4 regions of the Mesorhizobium sp. B2-4-2 genome follow, and region 2 is predicted to be linked to each of the others. Evidence: riboswitches for the same ligand, from Rfam matches in the RefSeq annotation. Region 2 holds a riboswitch; each other region holds the start of a gene.
What was found. Region 2 has a riboswitch for cobalamin ahead of bluB (5,6-dimethylbenzimidazole synthase). Riboswitches for the same ligand answer to the same signal wherever they lie in the genome.
Positions count from the first base shown of each region.

Region 1 (4,348 bases), on a different contig from region 2:
TGAACATGAAGGAGACCGCAAGTCCGGCGAGGATCAGCCGTTCGGGGCCTTGTCCCCTCACCCGCGCAACCAGCAAAAGCACAACGCAAGCCGCCAGAATACCGCCGGTGAACGCAGCGATCGGTAGCGTCCAGATCCCGAAACTGTCGCCGAAGACGGTGATGACGGAGACAGCGCCGGCGGCGGCTCCCGACGAGAGGCCGAACAGGAACGGATCGGCAAGATCGTTGCGCGTCACCGTCTGTAACAGCGCGCCGACCACGCCCAGGCCGCCGCCGACACAGATGGCCAGGATTATGCGCGGCAATCTGAGGTCGACGACGATCCTGCCGACCGGGCCGGACACGTCATGCCCCTTCAATCCGATCGCATGGCCAAGTGCTGCAACGACGTCGCCCAACGGAATCATCGTCGAGCCATAGGCGATCGACAGCAGCGCGAACGCGGCGATTGCCAACGCCGCCGCCGTCATGGCCAATAGGAATGCCTTGTGCCGCAAAGTCATGTTCCCGGTTAAAACGCTTCCGGATGCATCGCCCTGGCAATCTTGCCGATCGCGTCGATATTGGCCGGCCCGGGTGTCAGTTCGGCATAGCGAAGCGCCACGAAGCGTTCGTTCCTGACCGCGTCCGTCTCCTTCATTGCCGGATGCGCTTTCAGGAAATCGAGCAGCTTCCGGTAGCCGCCGCCATCCTGATAGTCGAGCAGGATGAGGAATTGCGGATTGCGCGAGGCCACCGTCTCCCAATCCGTGTTGCCCCAGCTGGTGTCCATGTCGGCCATGATGTTGTCGCCGCCGGCCGCGGAAATCATGGCGTTGGGAATGGCGAACTTGCCTGATGTGAACGGCTTGTCCTCGCCGGAATCATAGAGGAACACGCGCGTTCCCCTGCGGGCGCCGACCTTGGCCGTGATTTCGGCGAGCTGCGCCTTCCAGCCGGAGACGAGCTTATCCGCTTCGGCCTCCTTGCCGAAGATCTTGCCCAGCTTCTCGACATCGCCATAGAGCAGATCCATCGAAGCGGCGGGGCGGTTCTTGTCGAGATGGACGCAGCTTTCCGTCAGCACCAGGGTCTTGATGCCGTGTTGCGCCAGCGTATCGGGCGTCACCTCGCCGCCCGGCTTCATGCCGTAGTACCAACCGGCGAAGAAGAAGTCGGGCTCGACAGCGACCAGGTTTTCCAGCGTCGGATATTTGGGCGCCAGTTCCGGGATCGAGCCTTGCTCGGCCTTGAATTCGGGGCCGACCTTGTACCATCCGGTGATGCCGGTCAGGCCGACGATCGACGGCTGCAGCTTCAGGGCGAAGGCCATCTCGGCCATGTTGAGATCGTGAATGACAGCGCGCTTTGGAGGCGCGTCGAAGGTCAGCGACTTGCCGCAGCTGTCGACCGTCACCGGAAAGGCGAAGGCCGTAGAGGCCAGCAGGGAGAAGGCAAGAGACACGGCAAGGCGTTTCACGGATGTTGCTCCTTCGTTGCACGGGAATTGGATCTGCGCTCACGAAGATGGCGCGGCACGGTTCGGAACCTCGAACACCGTCAGCTCGCGGTCCTCCGTCGGGTGGCGCAACCTAAAGACGTCGACACCGAAGATCTCGCGGATCAGCTGCTGAGTGAGTGCTTCGCGTGGCGGCGCCAGCACATGCAACCGGCCATGGCTCATCACCGCGACCCTGGTGGCGAAAGGCGTCACCAGCGCCAGATCGTGCAGCACCGCGATCACGGTCATGCCGAGGCCTGCAACCAGTTCGAGCAACTCGCTGCGCGCCCGCGGGTCGAGATGGTTGGTCGGCTCGTCGAGGAACAGGATCTTCGGCTCCTGTGCGATGGCGCGGGCAAGCTGGGCGCGCTGGCGCTCGCCGCCCGACAGCGAGCCGATGGTGCGGCCAAGCAGCGGCAACAGCCCGGTCCGGCGCAGCGCCTCGACGACAATGTCGCGTTCCTCGCTCCTGTGCCTGCGGCCGGTATGCGGAACCCGGCCGAGCTCGACATAATCGATCACCGCCAGCCGTGGATCCGGTTGATCGGTCTGGCCGACGACGGCGATGTGCAGCGCCCGCTCGGCGGTCGAAATCCTGTCCAGCAGGCGCCCGGTGAGCTTCACTTCGCCCGAACTCGGCCGCAGCATGCCCGACAGCATGCGCAGCAATGTCGTCTTGCCGGCGCCGTTGGGACCGATGATGGCGAGACGGTCGCCCGCCGCCACCGAAAGGCTGACCGGATGCACCAGATGCAGGCCATCCGCCGCCGCGGCCAGGTCGCGGGCCTCGAGAAGCGGCGCGGTCATGGGCAATTCCTTGCAGGGCCTGCCGGAATACGGGCCAGCGTCTTGCTTGCCAATCCTGCCGGACGCTGGCCTGAATTCACCTCGGTGGCGATATCGCGGCAAAGCGTGCACACGATGATGCGATGCATGGGAATGCAGTGAATGCGATCGATGGAGCCGTCCAACTTCCGTCACTTTCAAAAATGGCGACGGAAGGAAGCTGGCTTGAACCGGTCGACAAGACCGAACCCCGCGTCTCCTCCCGGCACACCCCGTCCGGTCAACCCATGCAGATGGCAGGTCTCCTGGCTCGCGGGTCGTTGCGCCATCCTGCCTTCCCAGCCTTGCCGGCCAGTGGCTTCTCGGATTTTGCTCGCCGCTTACAGTTGCGGGGGCAGCCATGGCTTCGACCCGAAAATCGGGCCTCACCATGTTCCCTTTTCACCCCTCGCCTTGCGGCGCGGGGACCATCACGAGTCGCAGCCTAGGATGCAGGCACCGTCGAGGCAAGGTCGATGCATGTTCTGTTATAACGATACAAACTTGTGGTCAATCACTATCGCGCGCCACCAGTTCCAGCGGCCAGACCTCGCGAATGATCTCTGGCCCTTTCGCGCCGGCGAAAGCCGGGAGCGAGGCGAGCAGGATTTCGCCGAGCCGCCGCCCCATCGGGTCAAGGCTCGGACGAAAGCCGGTCAGCGCCGGCGAGAAATAACGGCAGAGCGGCGTGTCGACGATGACGATCACCGCGACATCCTGCCCGGGCTTGATCCCCATTTCGGCGAGCGCTTTGCAGCCGCCGAGCGCCATCGAGTCGTTGTTGAAGATAATCGCGGTCGGCGGATCCTTCGACCGCATGACTTGCGGTGTCACCGCGTAGCCACCGGCTTCGTTGATAAAACCGTCCACAATCAGGCCGGGATCGACTTCGATGCCGTGCCGCCGCAGCGCCTTGCAATAACCCTCCAGAAACAGATAACCGAAATTCAGGTCAAGCGACGGCCGGATGGCGGCGATGCGGCGGTGGCCACGCGCAACCAGCCGGTCGACCGCATCGGCGCCCGCCTTCTCGAAATCCAGATCCAGAGAGGGATAGCTGTCGTCGCCGGACCGGCTTCGGCCGAGCGTCGCGAAGGGAAAGCCGGCCTTGCTCAGATAGTCGATGCGATCGTCCTCGCGCCGCGTCCAGGCCAGTACGACGGCATCGGCACGACGCGTCTCGACGACGCGGCGCAGCCGCTCCTGCTGATAATCCGCCGGCGCGCCCATGACGATGATCAGGTCCAGCCCGCACTCGGCCAATGTCGCTTGCAGTCCGGTGAGGAACGGAATGAAGAACGGCTCGCCATACTGCTGGTCGCCCGGATGCGGCTGCAGCATGAAAGCCACGGCATGGGTGGTGCCGCGGCGTAGGTTCCTGCCCGAGTGGTTCGGTGAATAATTGAGCTTCCGGGCCGCCTCGAGCACGCGCTGGCGTGTCTCGGCGTTCACGTCGGCGCGCCCGTTAAGCGCGCGCGAGACTGTACCGATCGAAATGTTCAGGTGTCGCGCAAGATCGTGAATGCTGGACGCCAAGACCTCCCCCTCCTGCTTCTGGCTAGCACCAGCCGGTCGTGCGGCCAAGGCGTTTCAGAGCCGACGGTACAAATCCGATTGACAATATATGCCATCGGGTGTGTCATCGTAAACGTTTACGGAAGTCATTTACGGACTGCCGTGGGTGCCAGCCAGGAGGGGTTGGCCGGAGGAGCGCTGGATGATGCACGTCGTCCTGGTCGGGTGCGGAGCCATGAGCAAAACCTGGCTCGAGGCCATCAGCCAATCCCCTGCCGTCAAGATCGTCGGTCTCGTCGACCTCGACGCCGACAGGGCGCGCCAGCGGGCACGCGAATACGACCTCGCCGGGGTCGCGATCGGGACCGATCTCGACGTCGTTCTCTCCCAGACCAGACCCGATGCGGTGTTCGACGTGGTCGTGCCTGCCGCCCGTCGCGCCGTGGCGAATTCGGCCTTTGCCCATGGCTGTCATCTGTTGACGGAAAAGCCGCTGGCCGACAGCCCGGACAATGCGCGCGCCATC
Region 1 is NZ_VFVM01000005.1:381,495-385,842, forward strand. It holds gene FJ942_RS14900 (iron ABC transporter permease) at 1-505, opposite strand, end outside; gene FJ942_RS14905 (ABC transporter substrate-binding protein) at 514-1,461, opposite strand; gene FJ942_RS14910 (ABC transporter ATP-binding protein) at 1,501-2,289, opposite strand; cobalamin riboswitch at 2,546-2,755, opposite strand; gene FJ942_RS14915 (LacI family DNA-binding transcriptional regulator) at 2,818-3,843, opposite strand; gene FJ942_RS14920 (Gfo/Idh/MocA family oxidoreductase) at 4,025-4,348, shown strand, end outside.
Region 1: another riboswitch for cobalamin. It lies ahead of FJ942_RS14910 (ABC transporter ATP-binding protein); the one in region 2 lies ahead of bluB (5,6-dimethylbenzimidazole synthase).

Region 2 (4,348 bases):
GAGAAACAACGTGCTCGCCAGCATGCCTGCTTCCGGAAACAGCGCCGCACTGAGGCCCACCGACAGCGACGCGCCGGCGATATAGACCAGTTCGTCGGCCGCCGATTCGAAGGCGAAGGCGGTGTTCATCTCCGGCCGGCCGCGAAAAAGCTCGGTCCAGCGCGCGCGCACCATTGCCGGCATGCTGGGCATGGCCGCTGCCAGCAGCGCCGACACGAACATTGTCCATACCGGCCAATCCTGGTTGGCCGACGCAATCAGCAGCAGGAATGCCAGCACGGAGATGATGGTGGTGGGCACCACGATCCATGTCTGGCCGAGGCGGTCGACCAGCCTGGAGATCTGCGGCGCCAGGAAAGCGTTGGCCAGCGCGAATGTCGCCGAGACGGCACCCGCCAGCCAGTATTCGCCACGCGTCTGCGACAGCATCGCCACGATGCCGATCGGCGCCATGGCGATCGGCAGGCGCGCCATGAAGCCTGCAGCGGCAAAGCCCTTGGCGCCAGGGGCTCGAAAGATCTCGGAATAGGGGTTCTGCATGATCCGTTCCTCGACAAAAGGCGATTCGGAAATTACATACGATGCGTATGAATACTAAATAGATCATACGTCGCGTATGTCAATTGGCATACGTGACGTATGTAGATAAGGCCAGAAGAGATGCACAAGCCCCGCAGGGAAATGATCGCCGAAACGCGCGCCAAATTGATTGCCGCGGCCCGGCATGCGTTCGGAACGATCGGTTATGCCGAGGCATCGATGGATGATTTCACCGCATCGGCAGGGCTGACGCGCGGTGCGCTCTATCATCATTTCGGGGACAAGAAGGGGCTTTTGCAGGCGGTTATCGCCGAGATAGACGCCGAGATGGCGGCACGGGTGAATGAGGTTGCAGCGAAAGCACCGACCCGCTGGCAAAGCTTCGTCGACGAATGCACGAGCTACATCGAAATGGCGCTGGAGCCGGAAATCCAGCGCATCATGTTTCGGGACGGTCCGGCCGTGCTGGGGGATCCCGCGCAATGGCCGAACGCCAATGCCTGCGTCGCGTCGATGACCGATCACCTGACGACGCTGCAGGGCGACGGGGTGGTTGTCCCGGGCGTAGACCCCGAGACCGCGGCACGGCTGATCAACGGGGCGAGCAGCCAGGCGGCGCAGCGGATCGCCAATTCGAACGACCCGGAAGCGACGTCGAAGACCGTGGTGGCGGCATTCAAGCAACTGCTCGAAGGATTGTTGAGGAAGGATGCCGGAGCCGCCTGACGACGGCAGGCCGCCGGCAGCGCGCTGCGCATGCCGTATCGGCAATCAAATCAAGGGTTTGTCAGACTTTTCGCATGTTGCCGCCTTGAGGCGTGCGATCGTTGATTTGAGCGGAACTTCGCCCTGTCCGCAAAACGTCTCGCTCATGATCAGCTCGGGCAGCGGCAGCCGCCGCCCCCAGCCATGTGTTTCGAGGTCCGGTTTCGGCGCGAACTCCGAGACACGGCCGACACAGAGATAGGCCACCGGCGTCACATGCTCGGGAATCGACAGAAGGCCTTTCAACGCCTGCGCCTCGATAATGCTGACCCAGCCAACGCCGACGCCTTCGGCGCGCGCCGCCAGCCAGAAATTCTGCACCGCGCAGACCGTGCTGTAGAGATCCATCTCGGGATTGTGCCAGCGTCCCAGCGGCGAACCCTGTGAGCGTCGGCGGTCGCAGGTGATACAGATATTGAGCGCGCTTTCGCAGATGCCTTCCAGCTTGAGCTTGCGGTAGAGCGCCCGCCGCTCTTCCTCGATCGCCGGCAATTCCTGCTCGCGCGCCGCGAGGAACAGGTCGCGCACCTGTTCCCGTCGTTCGGTGCCACGAATGACGATGAAATTCCATGGCTGCATGAAGCCGACCGATGGCGCGTGATGGGCGGCAAGCAGCAGCCGCGCCAAGACCTCGTCGTCGACGGCCTCTGATGTAAAATGGCTGCGGACATCGCGCCGCGTGAACATGGCGCGGTAGACCGCATCGCGCGCCATCTGGTCGAATCCGTCACCCACGGGGATGGTCATATTGTCCGGCATCGCTTGTCCCCTTGCGATTGCAATCAACTGCCGTCCGCCTGACCATGCGGATGACGATGCCTGCCAGGCCGGTCTTCTGGCTCGGGATCAACCCGCATCCGGCGCCTTCCCGTCATCGACAGTGGCATTTACCGGCGCGGTCCCCCTTACAGCGTTGGGCACGCCACGGTATCAAACCGTGTTCCCGATTCTCCCGCTCGCGGCGGGCACCAGGCAGTGGCGGGGACTTTACGACGAAGCCCCTGCGCCGCCAATCCCCGCGGCGACGCGAACGGACGCAAGCGCGATTTTCCCCAACCATCAGGCCGCAACGCATGGCCATCGCCGCGCCGGGGCACTAGATAGGGAGCATGGCCACTCGTCTCTACACCCATCCGATCTTCCTCGAGCACATCACGCCACCCGGCCATCCGGAGCGGCCGGACCGCTTGCGCGCCATTGAGCGCGTGCTCGACGACGAGGCTTTTGCCGCGCTCGACCGCCTCGAGGCGCCACAAGGCGATGAGGCCACCATTCTCTACGCGCATCCCGAGGATTTCGTCGAGCGGGTACGCGCCGCCATTCCCGAGACGGGCATCGCCCGCATCGATGCCGACACAACGGCCAGCCCGAAGAGCTGGCAGGCGGCGATCACCGCGATCGGAGCCGCCAACGCCGCCGTCGACGACGTCTTTGCCGGCAGGGCAGACAACGTTTTCGTCGCCGCCCGGCCGCCCGGCCATCATGCCGAGAAAGCGACCGCGATGGGCTTCTGCCTGTTCAACACGGCGGCCATCGCCGCACGTTATGCACAGCGCAAACACGATATCGAACGTGTCGCCATCGTCGACTGGGACGTGCATCACGGCAACGGCACGCAGGATGTTTTCTGGGACGATCCGTCCGTGCTTTATTGCTCGACGCACCAGATGCCGCTCTACCCCGGCACCGGAGCAAAGAACGAAACCGGCGCCGGCAACATCGTCAACGCGCCGCTTGCGCCGCAGACCGGCAGCGAGGCGTTCCGCGATGCCTTCCTGTCGCGCGTGCTGCCCTCGCTCGACAATTTTGCACCCGACCTGATCATTATTTCGGCCGGCTTCGATGCGCATCATCGCGACCCGCTGGCCGAGATCAACCTGACCGAGGATGATTTCGACTGGGCGACCGGCCAACTCATGCAGCGCGCGGCGCGCCACAGCGGCAACCGGCTCGTCAGCCTGCTCGAGGGCGGCTACGATCTGCAAGGATTGGCATTTTCGGTCGCCGCCCATGTCGGGCGACTGATGAAAGGATGAATGATGGCTGGTGAAACCAACGAAGACGTCAAGGCGATGAGCTTCGAACAGGCTCTCGACGCGCTGGAGAAGATCGTCGATGATCTGGAGCGTGGCGATGTGCCGCTCGACCAGTCCATTAGGATCTACGAGCGCGGCGAGGCGCTGAAGGTGCATTGCGACCGGCTGCTGAAGGCGGCCGAGGACAAGGTGGAGAAGATCAGGCTGTCCCGCGACGGCAAGCCGGTCGGGACGGAGCCGCTGGACGCGGATTGAGGCACGCAGCCGTCTCTCTGGTTTTTGACACGATCATGATTGAGGATAGAACGCGTCCCGATTGAAACGGCTCCAGGACAAGAGGAGATACGGAAGCGATGTGCAGAAACATCAAGACCCTGTTCAATTTTGATCCGCCGGCGACCAACGACGAGGTGCGCGATGCAGCCCTTCAATTCGTTCGCAAGCTGAGCGGAAGGACGCGGCCTTCGAAGCAGAACCAGCACGCATTCGACCATGCCGTCGAGGCCATCGCGGCGTCGGCGCGCGAGCTTCTCGATTCGCTTGAAACCAACCAGCATCCGCGCAATCGCGAGGAGGTTGCGGCCAAGCTGCGGGCGAAGGCGGCGATCCGCTTTGCCTGATCTGGCCAAAGCAGCCATCGGCCGCTGACAAGGAGAGTTCATGAGCTTCTTTCCCGGGAAGGATCCTGAAGCCGGCGATGCCTTTGCCAGCGACCAGATCGAATTGATGGTCATTCCGAACGCCAAGGACATTGGCGGTTTTCAGGTTCGCCGCGCCTTGCCGACTGCCAAAAGGCGGCTGGTCGGTCCCTTCATCTTCTTCGACCGCATGGGCCCGGCCATCCTGCGTGCCGGTCAGGCGCTCGACGTCCGGCCGCATCCTCATATCGGCCTGTCGACGGTCACCTACCTGTTCGACGGCAGGATCAGGCATCGCGATTCGCTCGGCACCGAGATGGTGATCGAGCCGGGTGACGTGAACCTGATGACCGCCGGCCGCGGCATCGT
Region 2 is NZ_VFVM01000001.1:415,049-419,396, forward strand. It holds gene FJ942_RS02010 (MFS transporter) at 1-540, opposite strand, end outside; gene FJ942_RS02015 (TetR/AcrR family transcriptional regulator) at 661-1,266, shown strand; gene bluB (5,6-dimethylbenzimidazole synthase) at 1,312-2,064, opposite strand; cobalamin riboswitch at 2,113-2,293, opposite strand; gene FJ942_RS02025 (histone deacetylase family protein) at 2,415-3,341, shown strand; gene FJ942_RS02030 (exodeoxyribonuclease VII small subunit) at 3,345-3,596, shown strand; gene FJ942_RS02035 (DUF2277 domain-containing protein) at 3,695-3,961, shown strand; gene FJ942_RS02040 (pirin family protein) at 4,002-4,348, shown strand, end outside.

Region 3 (4,348 bases), on a different contig from region 2:
ATATCAAGCGCCGAAAGCGGCTTGGAGCAGCAGGCGAGAATGAAGCCGTCCTCGATCTCGTGATCGAGGATGCCGCCATTGTGGCTCATCTCGACCTCGCCCGAGAGCTTCTTGACCTTGCAGGTTCCGCACAGGCCGAATTCGCACGCGGCGGGGATTCTGACTCCCGAGGCGCGCGCCGTCTGCAGCACCGTCTGGCCGGCGACGCATGCGGCATCGACATCCGAAATCGAGAACCGGATCGGCGTCGCGGCTTCGACAGGAATGGCTGCGCCGTCTCCAGTCGGCGAGGCGAACGGCGCCGGAATTTCCTCCACCAGCGGCGCTGCAAAGCTCTCCTGATGGTATCTCGCCATGTCGAAGCCGGCGGCTTCGAGCATGCCGCGCACGGCACGCATGAAGGGGTCGGGGCCGCAGCAGAAGATTTCGCGCTCTCGGAAATCGGGCGCCAAAAGCGGCAGCCGGATGGCGTCGATGCGGCCCATATGGCCGAACCAGCCTTCCCGGCTCGACCGCTCCTCGATCATGAAACCGAGCGACAGGCCGGGCATGCGGCTGCCGAGCAATTCCAGCTCCTTGCGGAAGATGATCTCTTCGGGGCGGCGGGCGCAGTTGACGAAGCCGACATCGGTCCATGGCGCGCAGTCGTTCAGCCAGCGCAGCATCGACATCATCGGCGTCACGCCGGAGCCGGCCGAGATGAACAGATATTTGGCCGCCGGGTGGCTGTGCAGCGAAAAGTCTCCGGCCGGCCCATACGCCTTGACGTGCGAACCAGGCCTCAAATGGTCGAACATCCAGCGTGTGCCGGTGCTGCCGGCCTGCGCCTTCACCGTCACCGCGATCGAGAATGGCCGTGAAGGCGAAGACGACAGCGTGTAGGTGCGCATCAGCAACCCATCCGCTGTCGGCAGTTCCAGCGTCACGAACTGGCCCGGCTTGTAGCGGAACCAGGTCTGGTTGTCGGAGCGGAAGGTGAAGGTCTTTACATCAGGCGCCTCGTCGCTCACGCCGATCACTTCCAGCACCTGGAGCCTGTCGTTCCAGGGCGCCATCTGATCGAGATGGCGATAGAGGCCGAGATACGTCATCGCATTCATCCCTTACCTCTCAAGCAACGCTGCGCAGGGCCGGCCGGCCGTCTTCGGCGAGGCGCGGACCGATGAAACGCGCGTACCAGTCGACGAACTGGATGACGCCGCCTTCGTGCAGTTCGGAATAGGGGCCGGGTTCATAGGCCGGCGACAGGATGCCGAAGGCGTTTTCCTCGACGATGCGACGATCCTGGCCGTTGGTCTCGGTCCAGACATGGGTGAGTTCGGCAAGGTCGTAGTCGACGCCCTCGACCGCGTCCTTGTGAACCAGCCATTTGGTCGTCACCGCGGTCTCGGTGGCGCTGATCGGCAGCACGCGGAACGTGACGGCGTGGTCGCCGAGGATGTGGTTCCAGGTCGTCGGATAGTGATAGAGCAGCAACGAGCCGATGCGGTCGGTGGCAACGCTGTCGGACAGGTTCTTCTTGACCGCGTGTTTTCCCGTCATCGTGTAACTGACGGCATCGCGCAGCAGCGGCGCGCGGATGGCACGGTATTGTCCGGCCGGGTCGATGCGGAACTTGCTCGGCAGGCCGGCGGCCTCGCATTTGGCCCAGTGAGCCAGCATCTCCGGGTCGCTGTCGGCGCCTTGCACGCCAGTCACGGTCGGCGCCTCAGGAAAGGTCTTGCAGAGCTCCGGATGGTTGCCGGCGCAATGATAGCATTCGCGGTTGTTTTCCCAGACCAGCTTCCAATTGCCCTTCTCGACGATGGTGCTCTCGAAGGCGACCTTTGCTTCGCGCAGCCGGTGCGGCAGCAAATAGGGTTCGATCATCATCCGCATCGGCGCGAAATCCGCCGGCTCGTCGGCGAGGCAAATGAAGGTGTAGCCGCCGACGCTTTCGCAGGCGACCGGCTTCAGGCCGAACTGGCTCTTGTCGAAACCCTCGGCCATCTGCCTGGCGAACAGCAGCCTGCCGTCCAGTTCATAGGTCCACTGATGGTAGGGGCAGACGAGCTTTGCCGCCGTGCCCTTGTCTGTGTTGCAGACGCGGCTGCCGCGATGGCGGCAAGAATTGTGGAAGGCGTTGATGTTGCCCTTCTGGTCGCGCACCAGCACGACAGGATAGTCGCCGATCTGCACCGTAATGAAGCTGCCGGGCCTGGGCAGTTCGCAATCATGGCCGATGAACAGCCAGTCGCGGTACCAGATCAGCTCCATGTCGAGCTTGAAGTAGTCGGCGTCGGTATAGAAGGGCTGCTCGAGTGAGAAGCCGTCCCTGCGGCCTTGCAGCCGTTTCAGCATGTCGTTGCGCGCATCCATGTCCTGTCCTCGCATTGAAGTCCTGTCCTCACATTGAAGGACTGAACGGAGGGGAGAGAGGAAGGATCAAGCCGCGCGCCGGCTTGCGCCGGACATGCACCATCCGCCTCTTGACCGCCCGCCGCGATCAGTCGAGTCCAACATCTCGGGCTGGTTTCCGGGCTCTGGAGCTGTCCTTGCGGACTGTCGCGACACCTTCCCAGGCCTTTGCCCAGTGGTCTCCCGTTGCGACCTGAACTCCACCACCGTTGCGGGGGCAGCGCCGGATTCTGACCGGCTTCCCAATTCTCCGCCTCGTCGTCACGCGGCGGCACCTGAGATGGCAGGATCTAACCATGATCGCCGGCTTGTCGTCGGCATGAAAACGACATCGCATCCATGCCGCGCGACACGCACTGAAAACGGTGCGGCCGCCGTTGCAGGGGCAGAAAGCCTCAGGTCGCCGCCTCGGATTCCGTCTCGTGGCGGAGGCAAAAAGGTTAACGGTTTCGAAAAGTGACTATTAGCGCCCTCTAAAATCGAACCGAACGGTTCGTTTCTGTTGACGATGCGTGCAGGACGGTGTGAACACTGGGCCTTCGACACAGTTGGTGATCGCGCGGTCTGTTAGAATAACTATCTGATAACAAATGGAAAAAAACGAATGTAGAAGGCCCTGGCACAATTTCAAGTGGTGGAAACTTGGTCCACACGGAAAAACTTCGTGATTGGAAATGGCGGTATGGCTTTCCCACATCGGGGCTGTCCGAACGACGCGATTTCCTCCCAAGACACGCCGCTAGACGGACGGAAAAATACTGGAGTATCAAAAAATGAAAAAGATCATTCTCACTGCCGCCGCCCTTCTGGCTGTTTCCGGCAGCGCCTTCGCTAGTAGCGACCATTATGGTTCGAATGCCCCTGCGGCCACCGCCGTCGACAGCTCGTACACCGCTTCGACCAAGAAGTCGGAACCGGCTGCCCAGACGCCTGTCCAGGGTGCCGATCGCAACCTCTTCGGCAACAACTAACAGCCGATCTCCAGTTGACGGCGGGCCTTCCGCCGTCCTGGCGAAATTCGAAAATTCAGGAGACTTGAAATGAAGAAGATCATCCTTGCTGCCGCCGCCGTTCTGGTGGTGTCGGGCAGCGCTTTTGCCGGCAGCGACAACTATGGCTCCAATGGCGCCAACCAACCTGCCGTCACCTCGGTCGACAATGCGCACACGGCTTCGATCCGCGACAGCGGCTCGCCCGTCTACAAGCTGCTCAATTCGTCGGGCGATGTACACAAGTCCGCCCCTCAGGGCAGTGACCGGAATCTCTTCGGCCACTAACAGCCGAAGCTGACACCAAACACGAGCGGCGGGCTTTGCCCGCCGCTCCTGTTTTTGCGTGACCGGCAATTAATTCATGGCCTGCTCTCAGGCCGCTTTCGCTTCCGTCTCGTGCAGCGCGAAGGATCGTCCATCCGCGTCGAAGATATGAAGGTCTCCGGCGTCGGCGCTCAGCCGCAGTGTCGCCCCGCGCTTGACCTCGACATTGCCCGGCAGCTTGGTCACCAGCGGCAGGTCGGCGCGGCCGATGTCGACATAGACGAGTTGCACCTCGCCGAGCTGCTCGACATAATCCACCGTTCCTTCGAACAGATAGTCCGTGCCGCCGGCGATCGTCAGGTCCTCCGGCCGCACGCCGAAGCTCACCGACGCGCCCTTGGCCGAGGCCGGCGTCGCGATCGGCACCGTAGCCTTGCGGCCGCCGACATGACTGATGGCGGTCGGATTGCCCGATTTGTCGATGGTCGCCGGCAGGATGTTCATGGCCGGCGAGCCGATGAACTGGGCAACGAACAGATTGCCGGGTTTCTTGTAGAGTTCCATCGGCGTGCCGACCTGCTCGATATGGCCCTCCTTCAGCACCACGATGCGGTCGGCCAGCGTCATCGCCTCGACCTGGTCGTGGGTGACATAGATCATGGTGGTGTTGGGCATCGATTCCTTGAGCTTGGCGA
Region 3 is NZ_VFVM01000018.1:66,865-71,212, reverse strand. It holds gene FJ942_RS27120 (hybrid-cluster NAD(P)-dependent oxidoreductase) at 1-1,091, opposite strand, end outside; gene FJ942_RS27115 (aromatic ring-hydroxylating dioxygenase subunit alpha) at 1,111-2,358, opposite strand; cobalamin riboswitch at 2,489-2,691, opposite strand; gene FJ942_RS27110 (DUF680 domain-containing protein) at 3,171-3,368, shown strand; gene FJ942_RS27105 (DUF680 domain-containing protein) at 3,438-3,674, shown strand; gene ugpC (sn-glycerol-3-phosphate ABC transporter ATP-binding protein UgpC) at 3,762-4,348, opposite strand, start outside.
Region 3: another riboswitch for cobalamin. It lies ahead of FJ942_RS27115 (aromatic ring-hydroxylating dioxygenase subunit alpha); the one in region 2 lies ahead of bluB (5,6-dimethylbenzimidazole synthase).

Region 4 (4,348 bases), on a different contig from region 2:
CGCCACGGTGTCGAGCGTCATCCCGATCCAGGCCTACGAAATCCTCCACAACGAGCAGATCGTCTCGATCCTCTACACCATCGTGGCGATGCTCGGCCTGTCGGTGACCCTGTTCATGCCGATGCTGATCCAGCGCTTCGCACGGCGCTGGGTCTACACGGCGGGCGCCTGCCTGCTGGCGATCGGCTCGTTGTTCTTCGTCACGCATACGCTCGCCGGGCAATTGGCCGGTATGCTGTGCCGTGTCATGGGCGCCAGCGCGCTGTCGATCACGCTCAACCTCTACATCATGGACCACATCCGCAAGACCGATTTCATGCAGGCCGAATCGCTGCGCATGGCGTGGTCGATGTTTGCCTGGACGGGTGGGCCGACGCTCGGCATCTTTCTCTACACGCGCTTCGGCATCTATGCCGCGCATGGCGCGGTCGCCGTATTCGCCTTGGCCCTGCTGGCGTTGTTCTGGACCTACCGGCTCGGCGACAATCCCTCGATCCGGCCGGGCAAGACGCGCCCAGTCAACCCGCTGGCCAATATCGGCCGCTTCGTCGCGCAGCCGAGGCTGAGGCTGGCCTGGCTGATCGCCTTCGGCCGCTCCTGCTTCTGGACGACATTTTTCGTCTATGGCCCGCTGTTCATGGTCATCACCGGTGAGGGCGAACTTGCCGGCGGCATTCTGGTTTCGGCAGGCAACGCGCTTTTGTTCATGGCGATTTTCTGGGGCAAGGCCGGCAAGCGCTTCGGCGGCCGCAGGACCATGACTTTTGCCTATTTCGCCATGTCGGTGGTGCTGCTGGCGGCGGGTGCCGTCGGCGAAAGCGCGCCGCTCGTCACCGGCGCCTTCCTGCTGTGCGGCGCCTTCTTCACCATCGCGCTCGACGCGCTGGGCTCGACCGCCTTCATGCGCTCGGTCCGCTCTTATGAGCGGGCGCAGATGGCTGCGGTCTACCGCACTTATCTCGACTTTTCCGAACTGACGCCGCCGCTGGTCTACTCGGTGGTGCTGGCCTTTTTCGGACTAGGCTCGGTTTTCGTCACGCTCGGCCTGCTTGCGGCGGTCTGCGGTTATGTCACCTGGCGGTATCTGCCGAAGTCGCTGTGAAGCTTACGGCACAAGCGCAGCATGTCGTTCGCGTACCCAATCGTGGAAGCGGTGGAGGTCGTACTCCTCCGGCATCAGCACGCCGGCCTTATGGCGCATGGAGCGCAGCCCTTTCTGGTTGACCTCGCAGATCGCGGCATCCTCCTCCAGCACCTGGGTGCCGAATCCGACGATGTTGTCGATGTCGGTGGCGGCGAGCGCGTCGGGCGCGAACAGCCATTCGGCGGTCAATTCGGTCTGCTCGGGGCCAAGCGGCACCAGCCGTACGGACCTGACATAGTCGACGTGGCCGACGATGAACATCGAGGGCAGGCTGGTGGCGTAGGTCTGGCCGGCGGCGCGCTCGGCCGGCGTCAGGCCCGAAAAGACCGGCCCATGCGCCTGGCCGTCACGTGACCATGTTTCGGCACCCGCCCGCAGCCCGCCGGAAAATTCCGGCGCGTCATTGTCGGCATGGCGGGTCCATTCGGGGTCGTCATGCCGGCCCATCAGGCCGCGGCCGTAGATCGGCACCAGCCGCGACAGGTCCTTGTGGACGCCGGGGCAATGCAGGCATTCGTTGAAGTTTTCCCAGAAGATCTTCCAGTTGCAGTTCATCACCTTGCGCAGCACATGGCCCGATACCAGCGATTCCAGCGGCCAGTTGCCGAGATCGCCGGAGGCCGGGTCGAAGGATGAGTGCGCCGAGCCGGCGGCATCTTCCGCGAGATTGACGAAGACGAAGCCGCGCCAGACCGACAGCGCGACGCGATAGAGCGGATGGTCCGCCTTGTCGAAACCTTCGGGCAGCGTTTTCGATGGCACGCGCACGAGCTCGCCGCGCAGCGAATAGGACCATGCGTGGTAGGGGCAGGTGATCAGCCGCGCCCTCAGCCGCCCCTCGCGTTCCTGGCAAAGCTGCGAGCCGCGATGCCGGCAGGTGTTGTGGAAGGCGCGCAGTTCGCCGGTATCGTCACGCAGCACGACGATCTCCTGGCTGCCGACACGGAAGGTGCGGAAAGCCAGCGGTTGGGCGAGATCAGCTTCACGGCAGACGAGCAGCCAGTTCCTGTACCAGATGGCGTCGAGGTCGCGCTGGTAGGCCGCCGCATCCCAATAGGCCGAGGACGGCAATGTCGGCTCGGCCCGGGTGAGGCCGTTATAGGGGGCGTGCTGGCTCTGGACGGGCTGCATGGCTGGCCTCCTGTGAGGATGGCAGCCGACACCCGGCCACGGAAATTGTCAATTGCAGCGGAGCAAGCGGCCGGACGGCGCTAAAGCGCTTGTCGCCGTCGGAATTTGGTTTGCCGGATGCGGCGATTTTCCCTATAGTCACCTTCGTCGTCGGTTCCGATTGGAGCCAAGAGGGAATGCGGTGCGGGCAGATTTGTTGCCCAATGCCGTGGCTGCCCCCGCAACTGTGTGCGGTAGTCCTCTCCATATGCCACTGAAGATTTTCTTCGGGAAGGTGGGGAAGGGCGCTGATCCGCGAGCCAGGAGACCTGCCGGCGACAGGAAACTGACTTCGATGCCCTCGGGTGGAGGGTGAAAGGACAAGACATGAATACCGCTTCCGTCTCCCTCGGCGCCTCCATCTCCTCGCAGTCGCGCCTCCTGCAGCTCGCGCTCGCGGCGCTGCTCGGCGTTTTCGTCGTAGGCTTTGTCGGTTTCTCGCATATCGACGCGGTCCACAATGCCGCGCACGACTATCGCCACTCGATGGCGTTTCCCTGCCACTGATAGGGATTTGACATCATGAACCTGTTTCGCAACGTCGTGTTCATCGCGGCGATCGCAGGGCTCGTGGCCGGTGTCGTTCTCGCCTGCATGCAGGCCTATGCCACCGTGCCGTTGATCCTGAAGGCGGAAGTCTACGAACAGGCCGGCGGCGGCCACCACCACGACCATACCGCACCGGCCCCGACCGACAACAACGCCATGAACTCTGCCGCCCCGGCGGGCAATGCCATGAGCTCCGCCGCGCCGGCAGCCGCTGAAGCTGTTCCGGCTGAAGAGGAAGGCTGGGCGCCGGCCGACGGCTTCGAGCGCTTCGCCTTCAGCGTGCTTGCCAACATCGTCACCGGCATCGGCTTCGCGCTGGTCCTGGTCGCGGTTTCGGAATTCGCCGGCGGCATCGGCAACTGGCGCCAGGGCGTGTTCTGGGGACTGGCCGGCTTTGCCGTGTTCACGCTGGCGCCGGGCCTCGGCCTGCCGCCGGAACTGCCGGCCATGCCTGCCGCCGAGCTTCTGCCACGCCAGATCTGGTGGACGGCGACGGTGGCGGCGACGGCGATCGGCCTTGCCCTGATCGCCTTCCGCAAATCACTGCCGCTGGCGATTCTGGGCGTGGTGTTGATCGTCGCGCCGCATATTGTCGGCGCGCCGCAGCCGGACAGTTTCGAGACGCCGATTCCGGAAGGCCTGCACCATCAGTTCGTGGTGGCGGTAACCGTAACCAACCTGGTGTTCTGGCTCGTGCTCGGCGCTGTCGTCGGCGTGGTGCGCGGACGCTTCACCGGCAGCGCGACGAGCCTGCGCGACAGCTTTGCCTGATCGCGGAAGACTGACCTTCATCATCGGCGGTGCGCGCTCCGGCAAGAGCGCGCACGCCGAAACGCTGATGACGGCCTTGCCTTCGCCATGGACCTACATCGCCACGGCGCAAGCCTATGACGACGAGATGCGGCAGCGCATCGCGTTGCACCGGTCGCGGCGCGGCGAGGGCTGGACGACCATCGATGCACCGCTTGGCCTTGTCGGTGCACTCGAGGCCCTACCGGAGGACCAGCCGGTCCTTGTCGACTGCCTGACGCTCTGGCTGACCAATCACATGCTGGCCGATCATGATGTAGAGGCCGAATGTCGGCGGCTGGCTGACATGCTGTCGCGGCCGCGCGGACCCTGGTTCGTGGTATCCAACGAGGTCGGGCAAGGCATCGTGCCCGACAATGCGCTGGGGCGCCGGTTCCGCGACGCCGCCGGCCGGCTCAACCAGCAGGTCGCGGCGATTGCCGAGACCGTGCTTTTGATGGTGGCGGGGCTGCCGCTCAAGGTGAAGTGACATGACCGACATCGACGAAAAGGACGAAGAGCGCCACCGCGCCAAGATGGCCAAGCGCAAGGCGGTCCAAGACGCCGAGGTGGCGAGCAAGACGGTCGAAAAGGGGCTGCTGATCGTCAACACCGGCCCGGGCAAAGGCAAGACCACGGCTGCCTTTGGCCTGGCGCTGCGGATGCTCGGCTACGGCAAGCGCGTCGGCGTCGTCC
Region 4 is NZ_VFVM01000006.1:126,501-130,848, reverse strand. It holds gene FJ942_RS15645 (MFS transporter) at 1-1,102, shown strand, start outside; gene FJ942_RS15640 (aromatic ring-hydroxylating dioxygenase subunit alpha) at 1,106-2,275, opposite strand; cobalamin riboswitch at 2,410-2,606, shown strand; gene FJ942_RS15635 (CbtB domain-containing protein) at 2,642-2,821, shown strand; gene FJ942_RS15630 (CbtA family protein) at 2,837-3,634, shown strand; gene cobU (bifunctional adenosylcobinamide kinase/adenosylcobinamide-phosphate guanylyltransferase) at 3,627-4,142, shown strand; gene cobO (cob(I)yrinic acid a,c-diamide adenosyltransferase) at 4,144-4,348, shown strand, end outside.
Region 4: another riboswitch for cobalamin. It lies ahead of FJ942_RS15635 (CbtB domain-containing protein); the one in region 2 lies ahead of bluB (5,6-dimethylbenzimidazole synthase).